2 regions of the Micromonospora sp. NPDC049580 genome follow, and region 2 is predicted to be linked to the other one. Evidence: riboswitches for the same ligand, from Rfam matches in the RefSeq annotation. Region 2 holds a riboswitch; the other holds the start of a gene.
What was found. A riboswitch is a leader RNA that binds a small molecule or an ion and turns the genes downstream of it on or off. The one in region 2 is predicted to bind S-adenosylmethionine.
Positions count from the first base shown of each region.

Region 1: another riboswitch for S-adenosylmethionine. It lies ahead of AB0J68_RS15570 (aminotransferase class V-fold PLP-dependent enzyme); the one in region 2 lies ahead of AB0J68_RS12000 (ABC transporter substrate-binding protein).

Region 1 is NZ_JBFAPG010000161.1:528-8,971, reverse strand. It holds gene AB0J68_RS15595 (hypothetical protein) at 1-266, shown strand, start outside; gene AB0J68_RS15590 (FAD-linked oxidase C-terminal domain-containing protein) at 276-1,676, opposite strand; gene AB0J68_RS15585 (DUF4031 domain-containing protein) at 1,733-2,017, shown strand; gene AB0J68_RS15580 (metal-dependent phosphohydrolase) at 1,989-2,645, opposite strand; gene AB0J68_RS15575 (FUSC family protein) at 2,751-3,986, shown strand; partial or broken gene AB0J68_RS15570 (aminotransferase class V-fold PLP-dependent enzyme) at 4,018-5,049, opposite strand; SAM riboswitch class IV at 5,129-5,249, opposite strand; gene AB0J68_RS15565 (PrsW family intramembrane metalloprotease) at 5,273-6,751, shown strand; gene AB0J68_RS15560 (hypothetical protein) at 6,768-6,935, opposite strand; gene AB0J68_RS15555 (co-chaperone GroES) at 7,028-7,366, opposite strand; gene AB0J68_RS15550 (AI-2E family transporter) at 7,526-8,444, shown strand, end outside.
Region 2 is NZ_JBFAPG010000105.1:4,622-13,065, reverse strand. It holds gene AB0J68_RS12015 (hypothetical protein) at 1-455, shown strand, start outside; gene AB0J68_RS12010 (amino acid ABC transporter ATP-binding protein) at 465-1,211, opposite strand; gene AB0J68_RS12005 (amino acid ABC transporter permease) at 1,208-1,987, opposite strand; gene AB0J68_RS12000 (ABC transporter substrate-binding protein) at 2,027-2,872, opposite strand; SAM riboswitch class IV at 3,187-3,298, opposite strand; gene AB0J68_RS11995 (amino acid transporter) at 3,382-5,322, opposite strand; gene corA (magnesium/cobalt transporter CorA) at 5,552-6,676, shown strand; gene AB0J68_RS11985 (hypothetical protein) at 6,693-6,878, opposite strand; gene AB0J68_RS11980 (hypothetical protein) at 7,263-7,472, shown strand; gene AB0J68_RS11975 (2'-5' RNA ligase family protein) at 7,469-7,984, opposite strand; gene AB0J68_RS11970 (DUF664 domain-containing protein) at 8,064-8,444, shown strand, end outside.

The sequences.
Region 1 (8,444 bases), on a different contig from region 2:
CCGGCGACGGAGTCACCTCCCGGGGCAGGCTGGCCGCGGAGCAGACCGAACGCCTTCAGGTGCTGCTCGCCGACCCCCGGCTCGCCGAGGAGACCGACCAGGTCCGGCGGTACCGGACCACCTGTATCGACGCGCTGACGTCCAGCCTGCTCACCTCGTCCGGGCTGATCACCTCGCAGGACTGCCCGGGTGAGGAACGCCCGGCGGTGGCGGGGGAGGTCCTGTTGCTGCTCACCCAGGCGACGCCCGCCGAAGTCAAGGGCTGAAGCAGCCCCTCAGAGCACCTTGCCCGGGTTGAGCAGGCCGGCCGGGTCCAGTGCCGCCTTGATGGCCTGGTGCACCCGGACGCCGACCGGGCCGATCTCGGCCGCCAGCCAGTCCCGCTTGAGCAGCCCCACCCCGTGCTCGCCGGTGCAGGTGCCGCCCAGGTCGAGACCGAGCCGCATGATCTCGTCGAACGCCCGCCGGCCCCGCTCAACGCTCGCCGGGTCGGCGCGGTCGACGACGATGTTCGGGTGCATGTTGCCGTCCCCGGCGTGCCCCACCACACCGATCGGCACGTCGCAGTCCGCCGCGATCCGGGCCACCCCGTCCAGCAGCGCGGCGAGCGCGCCCCGCGGCACCGCCACGTCGTCGATCACCAGGCCACCGCTGCCACCGGGGTGGGTGTCGGCGGCGAACTTCTCCATCGCCGGGTGGGCGAGGCGGCGAGCCTGCAACAACGCCGCCGCCTCCACCGCGTCGGTGGCCGCGTAGACCTCCTCGGCGCCGGCCGCTTCGCACACCTGCGCCAGGGCCGCCAGGTCGTCGCCCGCCCGGCTGCCGGTGTCGGCGGCGGCCAGCAACAGGGCCTGCGCGTCGGTCCGCAGCCCCATCGGCTGGTACGCCTCGATCGCCCGCAGGTGGGTCTGATCCAGCAGTTCCAGCATGCTGGGCGTGAGGCCCCGCGCGGCGATCTGGGCCACCGCCGTGCCGGCCGCCGCCGTGGAGCCGAAGACCGCCACCAGGGTCAGCGAGTCGGCCGGGGCCGGCCGCAGCGCCACGGTCACCTCGGTGATCACCCCGAGGGTGCCCTCCGAGCCGACGAAGAGCCGCGTCAGGTCGTAGCCGGCCACCCCCTTGGCGGTACGCCGCCCGGTGCGCAGCACCTCGCCGGAGGCGAGCACCACCTCCAGGCCGAGCACGTACTCGGTGGTCACGCCGTACTTCACGCAGCACATGCCGCCGGCGTTGGTGGCCACGTTGCCGCCGATCGTGGACGACTCCCAGGAGCCGGGGTCCGGCGGGTACCAGAGACCCTGCTTGGCGACCGCCGCGGCGAGCGCGGCGTTGACCACGCCGGGCTGGACCACCGCGATACGGCCCACCGGGTCGATCTCCCGGATCTCGTCCATCGCGACGGTGCTGATCACCACCGCACCGTCCACCGCGTTCGCCGCGCCGGCCAGCCCGGTCCGCGCGCCCTGCGGCACCACCGGTACGCCGTGCCGGGCCGCCGCCCGAATCACCGCCACCACCTGCTCGGTGCTGCGCGGGCGGGTCACCACGAGGGGGACGCCGGCGGCGCAGAGGTCGGCCTCGTCGCGCTGGTGCAGGCGTAGCAGGTCCGGGTCGGTGAGCACGGCGTTCTCGCCCAGAGCGGCGCGCAGGTCGTCGAGAAGTCCGGTGGGGGCCATGCCGCCGAGGCTAGGTCGCCGACCACCGATCATCAACGCGGGCTAGCTTGGGCACCATGCTCTACCTGGACCGGCCGGCCTGGCCGTGGCGCGGTCGACTCTGGTCGCACCTGATCAGCGACGTCTCCTACGCCGAGTTGCACGCCTTCGCCGAGGCGCTGGGCGCACCCCGGCGCGGCTTCGACCGGGACCACTACGACATCCCGGCCGACCGGTTCGCGGCGGCGGTGTGGCTCGGGGCCCGGGTGGTGCCGAGCCGGGAACTCGTCCGGTTGCTGCGCGACGCCGGACTGCGTCGCCCGAAACACCTGGTCACGCCGGGATCGTCGGCGGCCCGGTGAGTGCGGCCAGCTCACGGCGCAGGTTGTCGTGGGCCGGCCGCTCCCACCGGTCGGCGAGCGGCGGCAGCCGGAACAGCGCGGGCAGCGCCAGCAGCCCGGTGAGCACGGTGGCCCGTCCAGCTCGGAAGGCCGACTCGGGCACGTGCGCGTACTCCCGCCTGATCGCCGCCGCGTAGCGGTCGTAGGCGGCCGGCGGCCCGGCCAGCACGGCGAGGTCCGCGTCGCAGAGCAGGGCGCCGTTCCGGTCGCGGGGCGCCACGGCGTGCCCGGCGGTGAGCAGGACCAGCCGGCGCACCTCGGCCACCGCGGGCGCCGGCACTCCGAGCCCGGTGAGCAGGTTCCCGGCCAGCGCGGCGCTGTCCCGTTCGTTGGTGTCGCCCGGGGCCCGCGGGTCGTAGACCGCGTCGTGGCACCAGGCGGCCAACCGGACCAGGTCGGGCCGGTCAGCCAGCGCGGCGTGCCGGTCCACCACATCGAGGACGACGCTCAGGTGCGCCACCGTGTGGTAGTGCCGGTGCGGCTCCCGCCACCGGGCGAGCAGCTCCTCCCCGGCCCGGGTGGAGCGCTCGTCGGGTCCCGCCCCGGCGTCGCGGGCCGCCGCCCGCCACCGGTCCAGCAGATCGGCCACCGCCCGAGTCTGCCGCATCCGTGCGCCGCACGCGGGCGGGAGGATTCAGGGGGCCCGCCACGGGTAGTCGCGCCCATGGCGGTGGCCCGGGACAGAAGACCTCCGATGGTGCGGCGTACCCCGCTGCGTGAGGGCCTGGTGGACGTCGACGGGGCGCGCATCGCCGAGGCCACCGAGCAACTGCGGCACCGCGGCCGGGCCACCCTGCACGACCGGCTGCACCGGGTGCGGATGGCGGGTGGGCTGGCCGTCCAAGCCGGGTTGGCGGCCGGTCTGGCGTACCTCATCTCGCACAAGGTGCTCGGCAATCCGCAACCGGTCTTCGCGCCGATCTCCGCGGTCGGCACGCTTGCCGCGTCGGTCGGGCAACGGTTCCGCCGGACCGTCGAGCTGATCGTCGGGGTGGGCGTCGGGGTGTTCGTCGGCGACCTCCTGATCTACTTCCTCGGCACCGGCGCGTGGCAGCTCGGCCTGGTGGTCACGGTGGCGATCCTGCTCACCATCTTCGCCGGGGCGAGCGTGGCCATCGTCATCCAGGCGGCGGCCACGGCGGTGCTGATCGTGACGTTGAGCCCGTCCACCCAGAACCTGGAGATCCCGCGCTTCGTCGACGCGTTTCTCGGCGGCGGCATCGCGTTGCTGGTGACGGCGGTCCTGTTGCCGCTGAACCCGCTCCGGGTGATCAACCGGGCGGCCCGCCCGGCGCTGGACCTGCTCGCCGCCCAGCTCGACGCCACCGCCGACGGGCTGCGCGACCGGGACCGGGCCGGCATCCAGCGGGCGCTGGAGCGGCTGCGCAACAACAAGGACGAGCTGGCCACCCTGGGCGAGGCGATCGAGGGCGCGAAGGAGACGGCCACCCTGTCGCCGGCCCGCTGGCACCGCCGCGGCGAGCTGATCCACTACGCGGAGGCGGCCGACCCGATCGACCGCGCGATGCGCAACAGCGGCACGCTGATCCGCCGGTCCGTCACCCTGATCGAGGACGACGAGCCGGTGCCGGACCCGATGCCGGACGCGATCCGCCACCTCGCCGAGTCGGTCCGGCTGCTCAAGCACGAGTTCGCGGCGGGCGAGGAGCCGCAGAAGGCACGGGAGCGCTCGCTGCGGGCCGTCAGCGAGGCCGGCCGGGCGTACGGGGCGGGAGTCGGCTTCTCCGGCAGTGTCGTGATCGCCCAGATCCGGACCACGGCGAGTGACCTGCTGGTGGCCTCCGGTGTCGAGCAGGAGGAGGCGAACCGGTGGATCCGGACGGCCTTCGGGGAGCAGGAACGGCCGGTCGGCGAACCGGCCGAGCCGGGCGAGGCGCCGAAGCCACCCACCGCCCCGCCCGTCGGCTGAGCGCGAGCAGCAGGCGCACGGTCCGGGCCTCGGCCACCTCTGCGGAGTCCCAGCCGGCGACCACGAACGAGACGATGCCGACCCGGGGCGCGTCGGGGCCGAACGTGCGCAACTCCACCACGTGCGGCAGGGCGGCGAGGCCGGCGCGCAGCCGGGCCAGCAGCGCCTGCTCACGGGCGGCCAGCGCGACCCGGTCGGCGTCGGCCAGCGCCGCGCACACCGCCGCCAGCGCCACCGCGCCCAGCAGATTCGGAGTGCCGCCCTCGTGTCGGGCCGGGCCGTTCGCCCAGGTCACATCGTGGGTCGCTGGCCCGACGTGGCTGGTGGCACCGCCACCGGCCAGGTACGGCGCGGCGGCGTCCAGCCAGTCCGCCCGGCCGATGAGCACACCCGCGCCGAACGGGGCGTACAGCTTGTGGCCGGAGACGGCCAGGTAGTCCACGTCGAGCGTGTGCAGGTCGACCGGGGCGTGCGGCGCGAGCTGTGCGGCGTCGAGGACGATCCGGGCGTTGTGCCGGTGGGCCACCCGGGCCAGCTCGGCGACCGGCCACAGCTCCCCGGTCACGTTGCTCGCCCCGGTCACGGCGACCAGCACCGGCAGCGCGGGGTTGCTGTCGCGGCGCAGCTCGGTGAGGGCGGCGGCGAGAGCGCGTACCGCCCCGGCCGGGTCGGCGGGTACCGACAGGCGCACCGAGCCGCGGGGCCAGGGCAGCAGGTTGGCGTGGTGCTCGCCCGCGAAGGTGACGACTGTCGTGCCGACGGGCAGCGCCCGGGCCAGCAGGTTGAGAGCGTCTGTGGTGTTCCGAGTGAAGATCACGTGGTCGTCGGCGCGGGCGCCGAAAAAGTCGCCGACCGTCTGCCGGGCCCGCTCGTAGGCCAGGGTGCAGCGCCGCGACAGCGCTCCCGCGCCGCGGTGCACGCTGGCGTACCAGGGAAGCAGTTCGGTCACCGCGTCGGCCGCGGCCCGCGCGCACGGCGCGGTGGCCGCGTAGTCGAGGTTGATCTCGCCGGGTACGCCGAGCACGTCGAGCGGCGCCAACGGGCTGGGCGCGACGGTGGGCAGGGCGGGCAGCGAGGGTACGAGGGTGACGGACACGCCGGAACCTCCGGGGTCAGGGACCCCGGGTGCGGTGTCGGGACGGGGTCCGCGCTTGCCCAGCACGCCGATCGGGCTGGGCCCGGTCATCACCCGGGGCACCCCACCGCGAACTCGACGAGGGTTGCCGGCCAGCAAGCCGGGGCTTGACGCTGGCGCTCGTGACCTGCCGGCAGCATAGCGGCTGTGGATGCGACCGGACCAGCCGGCGGGGGATGGCTACGCTGACCGCATGGCCGACACCCCGCCCGGTGCACCCCTGCCGTCGCCGCCCACGCCCGCCGATCCGGCTGTCGTCGCGGCGCCCCGGATGCCGCCGCGCCGACTGGTTTGGCTGCGGTTCCTGGTGCTGGCCGGGGTGGTGCTGTTCATCGCGGCGTGCGCGGTCTTCATGGTCATCACCCTCGGCCAGTCGCTGGGCCTCGACGCGCTGCTCATCGGGGTGGTCGCCGCGATCCTGCCGGTGCCGGTGCTGGTCGCCTGCTTCCTCTGGCTCGACCGGTACGAGCCGGAACCGCTGAAATACCTGATCTTCTGCTTCGCCTGGGGCGCGTTCGTCTCCACCGCCGCCTCGCTGAAGGTGAACGAGTTCGCCGCCGGGCGGTTCGCCGACTGGGGGCTGCCGGAGGCGCTGACCGGCGTGCTGGTGGCGCCGTTCATCGAGGAGCTGACCAAGGCCCTCGGTCCGATCCTGCTGCTGGTGTTCCGGCGTCGGGAGTGGTCCGGGATAACCGACGGCCTGGTCTACTGCGGGCTCTCCGCGGTCGGCTTCGCGATGGTGGAGAACATCCTCTACCTGGGCGGGTACGGCTATGCGGCTGGCGCCGACCGGTACGGCCCGGCGACCGGCACCCAGCAGGTGATCGCCATCTTCATCGTGCGGATCCTCCTGTTCGGGTTCGCCCATCCGCTCTTCACCTCGATGACAGGTGTCGGGCTCGGTGTCGCCTCGCGCACGGCCGACCGGCGGGTCCGCGTGCTCGCCCCCATCGCCGGCCTGCTGCTGGCGATGATGCTGCACGGCACGTGGAACCTGCTGCCGACGTTGACCCAGGCCACCGGCGAAGCGGTGATCATGCTGTACGGCTTCCTGGGCCTGATGGTGCCGGTGTTCTTCGGCACGGTCGGGCTGGCCGTGTGGCTGCGCGCCTGGGAGGGGCGGCTCACCGAGCGGACCCTGCCCGACTACGTGCGCGCCGGCTGGCTGAGCCCGCCCGAGGTGGCCGCCCTGAGCAGCCTGGGCCGCCGGCACGCGGCCCGCAGCTGGGCACGCCGGGTCGCCGGCGACGCCGGGGTGCGGGCGATGCGCGGGTACCAGCTCGCCGCGACGCGGCTGGCCCTGCTGCGCGACGGGACGCTTCGTGGTCTGGACCGTAAGCCCGCCGACCGGGAGCGGGCGGTTGCCGAGGAACGGCAACTGCTGGAGGCCATCACCGCGCACCGGTCGTTCTTCGTGGGGCGTGACCCGCAGGCGCCGGTGGGTGTCTGGGACGGCAGCCGCTACCACCTGCGGTTCCCGGACGGTACGCAGCGGCCGGTGGAAGCGCCCGACGAGCCGGTCGTGCCGATCCCGGTGGTGCTCGCCCCGCCGCCGCCCCCCATGGGCTACGCGCCGCCCGGTTGGCACGGCCTGCGCCCCCCGGCGCCGTGGCCGCCCGGTCACTCCTGACGGGCGCTGGCGGGGGTCAGGTCATCAGGGTGGTGAGGAAGTCACCGAGCCCCTGCGCCATCGCCATCAGCGCGGCTCCGATCCCCTTGAACATCTGCGCGGCCCCGTCCGGCCGGAACGCCATGAAGTAGATCAGGAACGCGACGCTGCCCCAGGCCAGCAGTTTCTTCACGAATACCGGCATCGTCCCTCCCCAGGGCCCACGGTCGCCGGCTGGCTTCCCACGCCACGGGCTGGCAAACGGCGCGGTGGCGCCCGCTGGCCAGGGGAGGTGCGTCAGAGATAGAGGCCGGTGGAGTCGTTCTCGACCCGCTCGGCGGCCACGGCGTGCACGTCGCGCTCCCGCAGCAGCACGTACCCGCGGCCGTGCAGCTCGACCTCGGAACGCTCGTCCGGGTCGAAGAGCACCCGGTCGCCGGAGACGATGGCGCGGACGTTCGGCCCCACGCCGACGGCGGTGGCCCACGCGAGGCGCTTGCCGACCGCGGCGGTAGCCGGGATGACGATGCCAGCGGTGGAACGGCGCTCGCCCTCGCTGCCGTCCATGCGTACCAGCACGCGGTCGTGCAGCAGGCGGATCGGCAGGCCGGAGTCGAAATCCTGGTCGGCGGTCACGGGGCAGACGCTACCGTGTCGCGGGGGACCGGCCGCTGGTGGTTACGTCCCTGGCCGTCCGGGGCATTGTGTGGCGGAACTGCCCTACGGTGTGGGGAACGGACGTATGCTGTCCGACCTGTCGCCGTGGGCGGACGACTCTTCTGCCAGGAGGTGCGCTTGAGCCGCTTCGAGCGGGTACGCGGGCGGCTGCGCCGCGCCTACCGGTCAGGACAGGAGTCGGTTCGCGCGGCTCAGGAGACGCCGAGCGACGCGCCGGAGACGGCCGGGGTGGCCTCGCCGGCCGTTCCCGGGCCCGCCGCTCCGGCGAAGGCCACGGTCGTCGGCGCGGAGCCTCCGGTGGACCTGCACAGCTCGACGTCCAGCCGGGACGACGCCGACGTGCCGCACGGGCTGCGGATCGCCGCCGCCTGGTGCTGGCGGCTGATCGTGATCGGCGTGGTGGCGTGGGCGCTGCTCCGGATCGTCGGCACGGTCCGGATCGTGATCATCCCGCTGGCCATCGCGTTGCTGCTCTCGGCGTTGCTCGCGCCGGCCGTGGGTTGGCTGCTGCGGGCCCGGTTGCCCCGTTCGCTGGCGACGGCCGTGGTGCTGGTCGGCGGTCTGGCGGGCGTCATCGGCACGCTGACCCTGGTGGTCAACGAGTTCATCCAGGGCGTACCGGAGCTGAGCGAGAAGTCCTCGCAGGGCGTCCGGCAGATCCAGAACTGGCTGAAGACCGGCCCGTTGCACCTGTCCGACACCCAGCTCGACCGCTACATCAACGAGGCGCAGGGCTGGATCAACGACAACACCTCGAAGTTCACCAGCGGCGCGCTGAGCACCGCGGCGACGCTGGCGGAGGTGCTGACCGGCACGCTGCTGGTGCTGTTCGCGACGTTCTTCTTCCTGCGCGACGGCAACAAGATCTGGCGTTTCCTCGTCCGGCTGCTGCCGGTGGCCGCCCGGTGGAAGGTCGACGACGCCGGCCGCGCCGCCTGGCAGACCCTCGTCGCGTACGTCCGCGCGACCGTGCTGGTCGCCTTCATCGACGCGGTCGGCATCGGCATCTTCCTGGTCATCTTCGACGTGCCGTTCG
Region 2 (8,444 bases):
TGGACCTGACCGCCGCGGCGCCGGTGCGTACGCTGCGGCTGCCGTCGCCCCGCCGGCCGCTGAGCACCACCGGCCGGGGCGTGCTGCTGCTCTACGAGGCCCGGCACGCCATGGGCCGGCACGTCGCGAGCGCGCCGGTGCGCGACGCCGCGTACTGGGATTCCGAAGCGGCGTTGAACGTCTTCGAGTTCACCCTGCTGGAGCGGGTCGCCGGGCGGCACTACCAGGAGGCGGTGGCCGCCTACCTTCAGGCGCTGCGCCGGGAGGGCGACCTGCTCACCCGCCCGCACAAGGTGCTCGACCGGCGCCGGCGCAAGGCGCTCTCGCTGGCGTTCGGCGGGCTGGACGACGAGGAGCTGCACCTGTGGGCGTCGGTCGCGTACCGCAACGCCATCCTGGAGCTGCTCGGCGACCTGAAGGTGTTCGCGGTGCACCTGCGCCTCCAGGCCGGCTGAGCGGTCGTCTCAGAGCACCTGGGCGAGGAAGCGGCGGAGCCGGGGATGCTCGGCGCCCTCGAAGATCCTCTCCGGCGGGCCGGCCTCCAGCACCACACCCCGGTCCATGAAGGCGACGGTGTCGGCGACGTGCCGGGCGAAGCCCATCTCGTGGGTGACCACCACCATCGTCATTCCGGCGGCGGACAGGTCGGCCATCACCCCGAGCACCCCCTTGACCAGTTCCGGGTCGAGCGCCGAGGTGGCCTCGTCGAAGAGCATCACCTCGGGCCGCAGCGCCAGCGCCCGGGCGATCGCCACCCGCTGCTGCTGACCACCGGAGAGCTGCGCCGGCCGGGCATCGGCCTTGCCGGCGAGCCCCACCAGCTCCAACTGGGCGCGGGCGACGGCCACCGCCTCGTCCTCGCCGAGCTTGCGCAGCCGGCGCAGCGCCAGGGTGACGTTGCGCAGCACGCTCATGTGCGGGAAGAGGTTGAACTGCTGGAAGACCATGCCCACCCGCTGGCGCAGCGCGTCCGGATCGTCGCGCAGGACACTGCGCCCGTCCAGCAGCACGTCGCCGCGGTCGGGCTCGATGAGCCGGTTGAGGGTACGCAGCAGAGTGGACTTCCCCGACCCGGACGGCCCGATCACGCAGGCCGTCCCACCGCGCTGCACGGTCAGGTCGACGCCGCGCAGCACGCGGTTCGGCCCGAAGGCCAGGTGGACGTCGCGCGCCTGGAGGCTGACCGAGGTGGTGGTCGCGGTGGTGGTCATCGCCGGTCTCCTTCCGGGGCCCCGGTCAGCGCCGGGTCGTCCTCGTCCTCGTCGTCGGCGGGTGCGGTGGCCGGCCGGCCGTGGCGCAACCGCCGGTCGATCGCGTTCACGACGTGCGTCAGCGGGACGGTCAACGCCAGGTAGAAGAGCCCGGCGAGCAGCAACGCGGACTCGTTGCCGGTGGTGGCCGCATAGTCCTGCCCGATGCGGAACAGCTCCCGCTGGCTGGCCACCAGGCCGAGGAAGTAGACCAGGCTGGAGTCCTTGATCAGCGCGATGAGCTGGTTGACCCAGGCGGGCAGCACCCGCCGGATGCCCTGCGGGATGATCACCAGCCGCATCGCGTCGGCCCAGGAGAAGCCGAGTGCCCGCGCGCCCTCCAACTGGGCCGCCTCCACCGACTGGATGCCGGAGCGGAAGATCTCCCCCATGTACGCCGCCGCGATCAGCGACAGCGCGAGGATGCCCAGCGGGTACGGGTCCGGTCCCCAGACCTGCATGCCGAACGGTGCCAGCCCGACGCCGATCAGCAGGATCGTCGCCGCGGCCGGCAGCCCTCGGAAGACGTCGGTGTAGACGCGGGCCGGCCAGCGCAGCCACCGGCTGCGGGAGATGCCGGCCACGGCCAGCAGCAGGCCGAACACCGTCCCGAGCAGGGCGGCGGAGACCGCCAGGATCAGCGTGTTGGGCAGCCCGACGGTCAGCATCTCGGGCAGCGCCTCGCGCATCGCGTCGGCGTCGAAGAAGGTCTCCCACAGGGTGCTCAACGGATCCATCGGTCGCCTCTCCTACCGCCCCGCTCGCTCGTCACCGGTTCAGGACGCGGCCGACGCCGACGCCGACGGCGCCGCCACGGTGCCGCTGCCCGGGGTGAAGTCCGCCGGGATCGGGCGGCCCGGGTAGTACTGGGCCTGCAACCGGCTCCAGGTGCCGTCGGCGATCACCTCGTCGAGGCCCTTGTTCAGCGCCTCGCGCAGCTTGTCGCTGCCCTTGGCCACGGCGTACGCGGTCGGCGCCGGGCTGAGCTGCTTGGCCGCCACGGTGATCTTGCCGTTGCTGTCGGCGGCCGACTTCTCGCCGATCTCCGCCGGGGCGATCCACGCGTCGGCGGTGCCCGCCTTGAGCTGGTTGAGCGCGCCGTTGTAGTCCGGCACCCGCACCGGGTCGAGCTGCTTGCCGGTGGCGTAGTCGTCCTGGACGGTGCCCTGCACCACCACGACCCGCTTGCCGGCGAGCTGGTCGAACCCGGTGATCGGCGAGCCGGCCGGCACGTCCAGCCCGAAGTAGCCGAAGTCGTAGCCGTTGCCGAAGTCGACTGTCTTCTTCCGCGCCTCGGTGATCGTGATCGAGGAGCTGCCGACGTCGAACTTGTGGTTGTTGACCTGGGAGAGCAGCGCGGAGAAGTCGGTGCCGACGAACTCGACCTTCAGGCCGAGCTTGCCGGCGACCGCGGTCAGCAGGTCGTTGTCGAAGCCGGTGAACTTACCGTCCTTGAGGTACACGTTCGGTGGGGCGTCGGTCAGCGTGCCGGCCCGCAGCACGCCGGCCTGCGCCAGGCCGTACGGATTGCCGGCGGTGTCGTTCGAGGCGTCGTCGGTGCCGCAGGCGGTCAGCGCGCCGGCAACCACAAGGGCCGCCCCAACGGCAACGGCACGGCTCAAGCCAGAAGAAAATCGCACGGGTGTCTCCAAAAGGGTGTGTCGACCCGGTCGATCGTGAAGTTGTTGCCCCGACACGCCGGTCGGGCGGGCAACAACGTCATGATCGACGCGAGGGTGGGGTGGGCGTGGTGCGCCCGGGGGAGGGAGGGGAGGGGAGGGGTTAGCGCGTGGGGTGGTGGTTACACGCCGCGCTGCACATTCGCATCAGGTCCACGTGGCGACGCCGGGTCAGGGGCGGCGTGAGCCGACCGGCCGGTGGCGTGGGGCTGAGAATGCGCATACGGTCTCCCGGGTCTGTTGCTGACCTGGGTGCCAGGCCACGCTTGCGCCGGCGTCCTGCCGGTGCCTGGTCTTCACCCGGGGCACCCCACCGCGGAGGAGGGTTGCCGGCCAGCGAGCCGGGGCTTCGCGCTGGCACTCATGACCTGCGCCGAGGCTAGCAGCTCCCACCTGTGGATCGTCCAGCCGTTATGACCACGCTCACCACCGGTGACGGTTCGACCGGCAGGTCAACCGGCGTGCACGTGCGGCCGGCGGCGCGGGTCGGGCTCTTGGCGACGCAGGATCTCCCGGGTGACCGAGGCGATGGCGCCCTGCCCGAACGCCAGGTAGCGCAGGAGGTTGCGACCCGGGCCACCCTCGCTCCATTCGAAGTAGATGTGTGGGCGTCGCCTGCTCCGGTCGCGGATCTCCAACAGCAGGGCGGCGAGCGCGGTGGGCACCGAGGAGCCGGTCAGGCTGAGCACCGGGTAGCTGTCGTGCGCCACGCTGCCGCGCACCGGCAGCTCGGTCTCGAAGTCCGACGGGTCGGTGACGTGGACCTCGACGAAGATGACGTCGCTGTCGTCGGGGAAGTCGTTGTCCGCCATGGTCTGTGCCAGCTTGGCGCGGTATTCGGCCGGGTCGCGGCGGTCCGGCTCGTGCGCGATGAGGCGGATCCGACGGGTGGCACGCTCGTCGATCATCCGGGCGGCGGTCGGATCCAGCTCGACGTGGTCGACTCGCACCTCGTAGGCCCGTACGAGCCGGGACAGCACCGACACCAGGATCATCCCGCCGATGAAACACGCGGCGATCTTGACGCCGTCGGGGCGTTCCACGACGTTCGCCAGGGTGGTGTAGACGAAGATCAGCGCGATGGCCCCGAAGGCGTACATCCGCCCCCGCTGCCGCCGTCGTCGCGCCGCGAGGGTCACGGCCGTCGCCGCCGAGGTGATCAACACCAGGACCCCGGTGGCGTACGCGCCGCCCTGCGCGTCCACGCTGGCGGAGAAGATCACCGTGATCAGGAATGCCACCGAGGTGAAGACCAGCACCAGCGGCCGGACCGCCCGCGCCCAGGTAGGGGCCATACCGTAGCGCGGCAGATACCGGGGTACGAGATTGAGCAGCCCGGCCATCGCCGACGCGCCCGCGAACCACAGGATCCCGATCGTGGACAGGTCGTAGACCGTGCCGAAAACGCCGCCGAGGTGCTGGTGCGCCAGGTAGGCCAGCGCCCGGCCGTTCGCCGGCCCGCCCGGCCTGAACGCCTCCGGCGGGATCAGCACGGTGGTGGTCACACTGCTGGTGATCAGAAAGACGCTCATCGTCGCGGCGGCGGTGGTGAGCAGCCGCCGCGCCCCCCGGATCCGGCCCAGCGGCCGGTCCTCCGAGTCCTCGCGATCCCCCCGGATGTGCGGCATCACGGCCACCCCGGTCTCGAAACCGGACAGGCCCAACGCCAGCTTCGGGAACACCAGCAGGGACAGCCCGACCACCAGCAGGGGATCGCCGTGCCCGGTGCTCAGCGCGGTGGTCCAGTCCCCGACCGCGCTCGGGTGGGTCACCACCCGCCACAGCGCGTCGGCGATCACCACCGCGTTCAGCGCCAGGTAGACCGCGACCAGGACGACGGCGATCCCGATGGCCTCGCCGAATCCCTTGAGGAACACCGCGCCCAGCAATGCCACCAGCAGCAGCGTGATGGCCACCTCGTGTCCCTTGAGCCCGCTCGGCCAGAACGGGTTCTCGTCGAGGTGGGCGGTCGCGTCCGCCGCCGAGAGGGTGATGGTGATGATGAAGTCGGTGGCCGCGAAACCGAGCAGCACCAGCACCAACAGCTTGCCCGGCCAGTAGCTCAGCAGGCGTACGAGCATCGCGATCGAGCCCTCACCGTGCGGGCTCTCCACCGCCACCCGCCGGTACACCGGCAGCGCGCCCAGCAGCGTCACCAGCACCAGCACCAGCGTCGCCACCGGCGACAGCGCCCCGGCCGCGAGCGCCGCGATGCCCGGCTGGTAGCCCAGCGTCGAGAAGTAGTCGACACCGGTCAGGCACATCACCTTCCACCACGGGTGGTGCCGATCCTCGGGCGGGCGGCCGCCCGGCCCGGAACGCCGCGCGGCCCGCTCCGTACCGCCGTCGAGCAGCCAACCGCGCAGCCGCCCGGCGCGCCTGTTGCCCTGCACCGGCGCTTCCCCCGTCCTCCGCCCATGGTCACCGCGAGTATCCGCCCGGCCACACGCGCCCGTCCCCAGGTACGCCGAACCCGCCCGTACCGGGTGGGGACGGCCGGCGAGTCGGAGGGTTTCGGCCCGGGGGCAGGGGGGATGCAGCGCCTCCGGCGCGCCTCGCACCGAATCGTCCGGTCGGGCCGGGAGGCCGCCGGATCGGATGCCACCGGGGAAGGAGCGGGTCATGGTCGGCGGCCGTCGCTTCCGCCCGGGTGGTGGCTTCGGCCGTCAGCTCGACGAGCACGAGACCCGCGTCGGCGTGCCGCCGCCGGAGCCGCCCCCGCCCGCCGGTGGCATGGTGGACAGTGCCGTCTACATCCGGGGACACCGGATCGCGTCGCCGGCCGGCCTCGCCGAGACGTACTCCTGCCTACAGGAGCAGGACGACGCGATGGCCTGGATCGGGTTGTACCGGCCCGACATCGACCAGATCTCCTCGCTGGCGCGCGAGTTCCGCCTGCACGACCTGGCGGTGGAGGACGCGATCAACGCCCACCAGCGACCCAAGCTGGAGCGGTACGGGCACACGCTGTTCGTGGTGCTGCGTGCCGCCCGCTACGACGACCTGCGGGAGGAGGTCGAGTTCTCCGAACTGCACCTGTTCATCGGGCCCGGTTTCGTGGTGACGGTCCGCCACGGCGAGGTCCCCGACCTGGCCGCGGTCCGGCGACGGATGGAGGCCGACGCGCCGATGCTCGCCCAGGGGCCCGAGGCGGTCCTGTACGCGATCCTCGACCAGGTCGTCGACGGGTACGCGCCGGTGGTCGCCGGGTTGGAGAACGACATCGACGAGATCGAGACCCAGGTCTTCGGGGGTGACCCGAACGCCAGCCGGCGCATCTACGGGCTCAGCCGGGAGGTCATCGAGTTCCAGCGGGCCGCCCGGCCGCTGCTCACCATGCTCGACGCGTTGGCCACCGGCGCCGGCAGCTACGGCACGGACGAGGAGCTGCGCCGCTACCTGCGTGACGTGACCGACCACCTCACCCAGGTGGTCGAGCGGGTGGACGGGTTCCGGCACCTGCTGCAGAACATCCTCACCGTCAACGCCACACTCGTCTCGCAGCAGCAGAACGAGGAGATGCGCAGCCTGACCGCGGCCAGCTACGCGCAGAACGAGGAGCTGAAGAAGGTCTCCTCGTGGGCCGCGATCCTGTTCGCCCCCACGCTCATCGGCACCGTGTACGGCATGAACTTCGTCCACATGCCGGAGCTGAACTGGCGCTTCGGCTACCTGTTCGCGCTGCTGCTGATGCTGCTGGTCTGCGGAACCCTCTATCTGGTCTTCAAGCGCCGCGGCTGGCTCTAGCAGCGGGGCGCGAGGCTCACTCGATGCCGCGCAGGATGTGCCGCTCGTCCTCGCTGTCGTCGTCACCGGCGCCGATGCGACCGAGCAGCACGGCGGCGGCCCAGATGGTCAGGGGCGTGGCCGCCCCGGTCATCCCGCCACCGGTCCGGTCGTGGCTGGTCTGGCTCCGCTCCGTGCGCGGTGGCCTGCGCTGAGCCTGCATGGGCCCTGCCTCTCCTCGTCGAAGCCGCCGCGGGCGGCCCGCTCGCGCGGGTCACCACCGGTACGGCATCCACGTCGAACCATCCCACGCCCGGCCGCATCCGCACCCCCTGTTTTCGGTTTCCCGACTGTCGCCCGCCAAACCGGACATCTCGCCTCGATGGTGCACCGACCGGCCGAATGGGTAGCGAGGTACAGGTGAGCGGATCTCTCGACACCGCCGTCCGGGTCGCCACCGGACGTGGCGCCCTGCCTCGCTACCTCGTCGCGGCGACGCTCGCCCGCGGCGCGGACGCCGGGGCGACCGTGGGAGTGGTGTTGCTGGCCACCGTGTCGCAGGTCGGGGCGACCCGGCCGGCGCTGCTCGGCGTACGCGCCGGACGCCGTGCGGACGCAGGTGTTCGTGTCGACGGCGGCCCTGAAGGTGGCCGCCGGCTCGCTCGGGACCGGGCTGGCCGGTGCGCTCGCCCCGCTGGGTCCGCGTCTGCTGCTGCTGGCCGGGGCATCCATCGCGCTCGCCGCAGCGGTGGCGGCGAGCGTGTCCGCGCGGCGGCGCGTCGACCGCCAGGACGGCTGGGACCTTGACAAACCCTAGGCCAGCGGATGGGCGATGCCGCGGGCGTGGTCGGTGAGGGCGGCGCCGACCACGGTCGCCGCCAGCGGCAGCACCTCCAGGCAGCGGCGCACCGCGGCGGCCATCAGCGTGTTCGGCACCCGCATGGACAGCGTGCAGTGCGGCACCCAGCGCCCCGGCTGGTAGTGCTCGACCAGGGTGATCCCGGCGGCGGCGAGCCGGCCGTGCACCAACCGGTGGTGCGCGAGCAACTCCGGGGTGGGCGCCGGGCCGAGCCAGAGCACCCGTCCGACGAACTGCCCCGCGTACTGGAAGTCCAGTCGTAGTGGGGCCGCCACGACCGTTCCGCGCAGCGCCTCGGCGACCTGTTCGGGGTCGAAGCGGGGCGCGACCGCGAGCGACACGTGCGGGCGGTGGCGCTGCTCCAGCAGCGAGCGCATGCTCTGCACGCCCTCGGCCTCCAACGCGTCCCACAACACCCGGATCCGCCGGGTGGCGTCCGGGTCCAGATACAGCTCCAGCGCCGCGACCACGTGATCACCGTAGCGGCCGAGATCTGGCTGTCGGTGTCGGGCGGTACCGTGATCGGAAACCGACCAGGAGGCGTGCCCCGTGGACGTGAGTGACCTGCTGACCGAGACGTACGACCGGCTGCCCGACCTCGTCCGCGCGGCGGTCGACGGCCTCACCCCGGAGCAGCTGCGTCGGGCGCCCGGCGAGGGCGCCAACCCGGTCGGGTGGCTGGTCTGGCACCTCACCCGCGTCCAGGACCACCACGTCGCCGACCTGCTCGACGCCGAGCAGATCTGGGTCAACGGGGACTGGGCGGGGCGGTTCGGGCTCACCGCCGACCCGCACAACACCGGCTACGGCCACACGCCCGCGCAGGTGGCGGAGGTGCGCCCGGAGAGCGCGCAGGCGCTGATCGACTACTACGAGGCGGTTTCGGCGCGTACCGGATCGTTCCTGGCGGGGCTGCGCCCGGCGGACCTG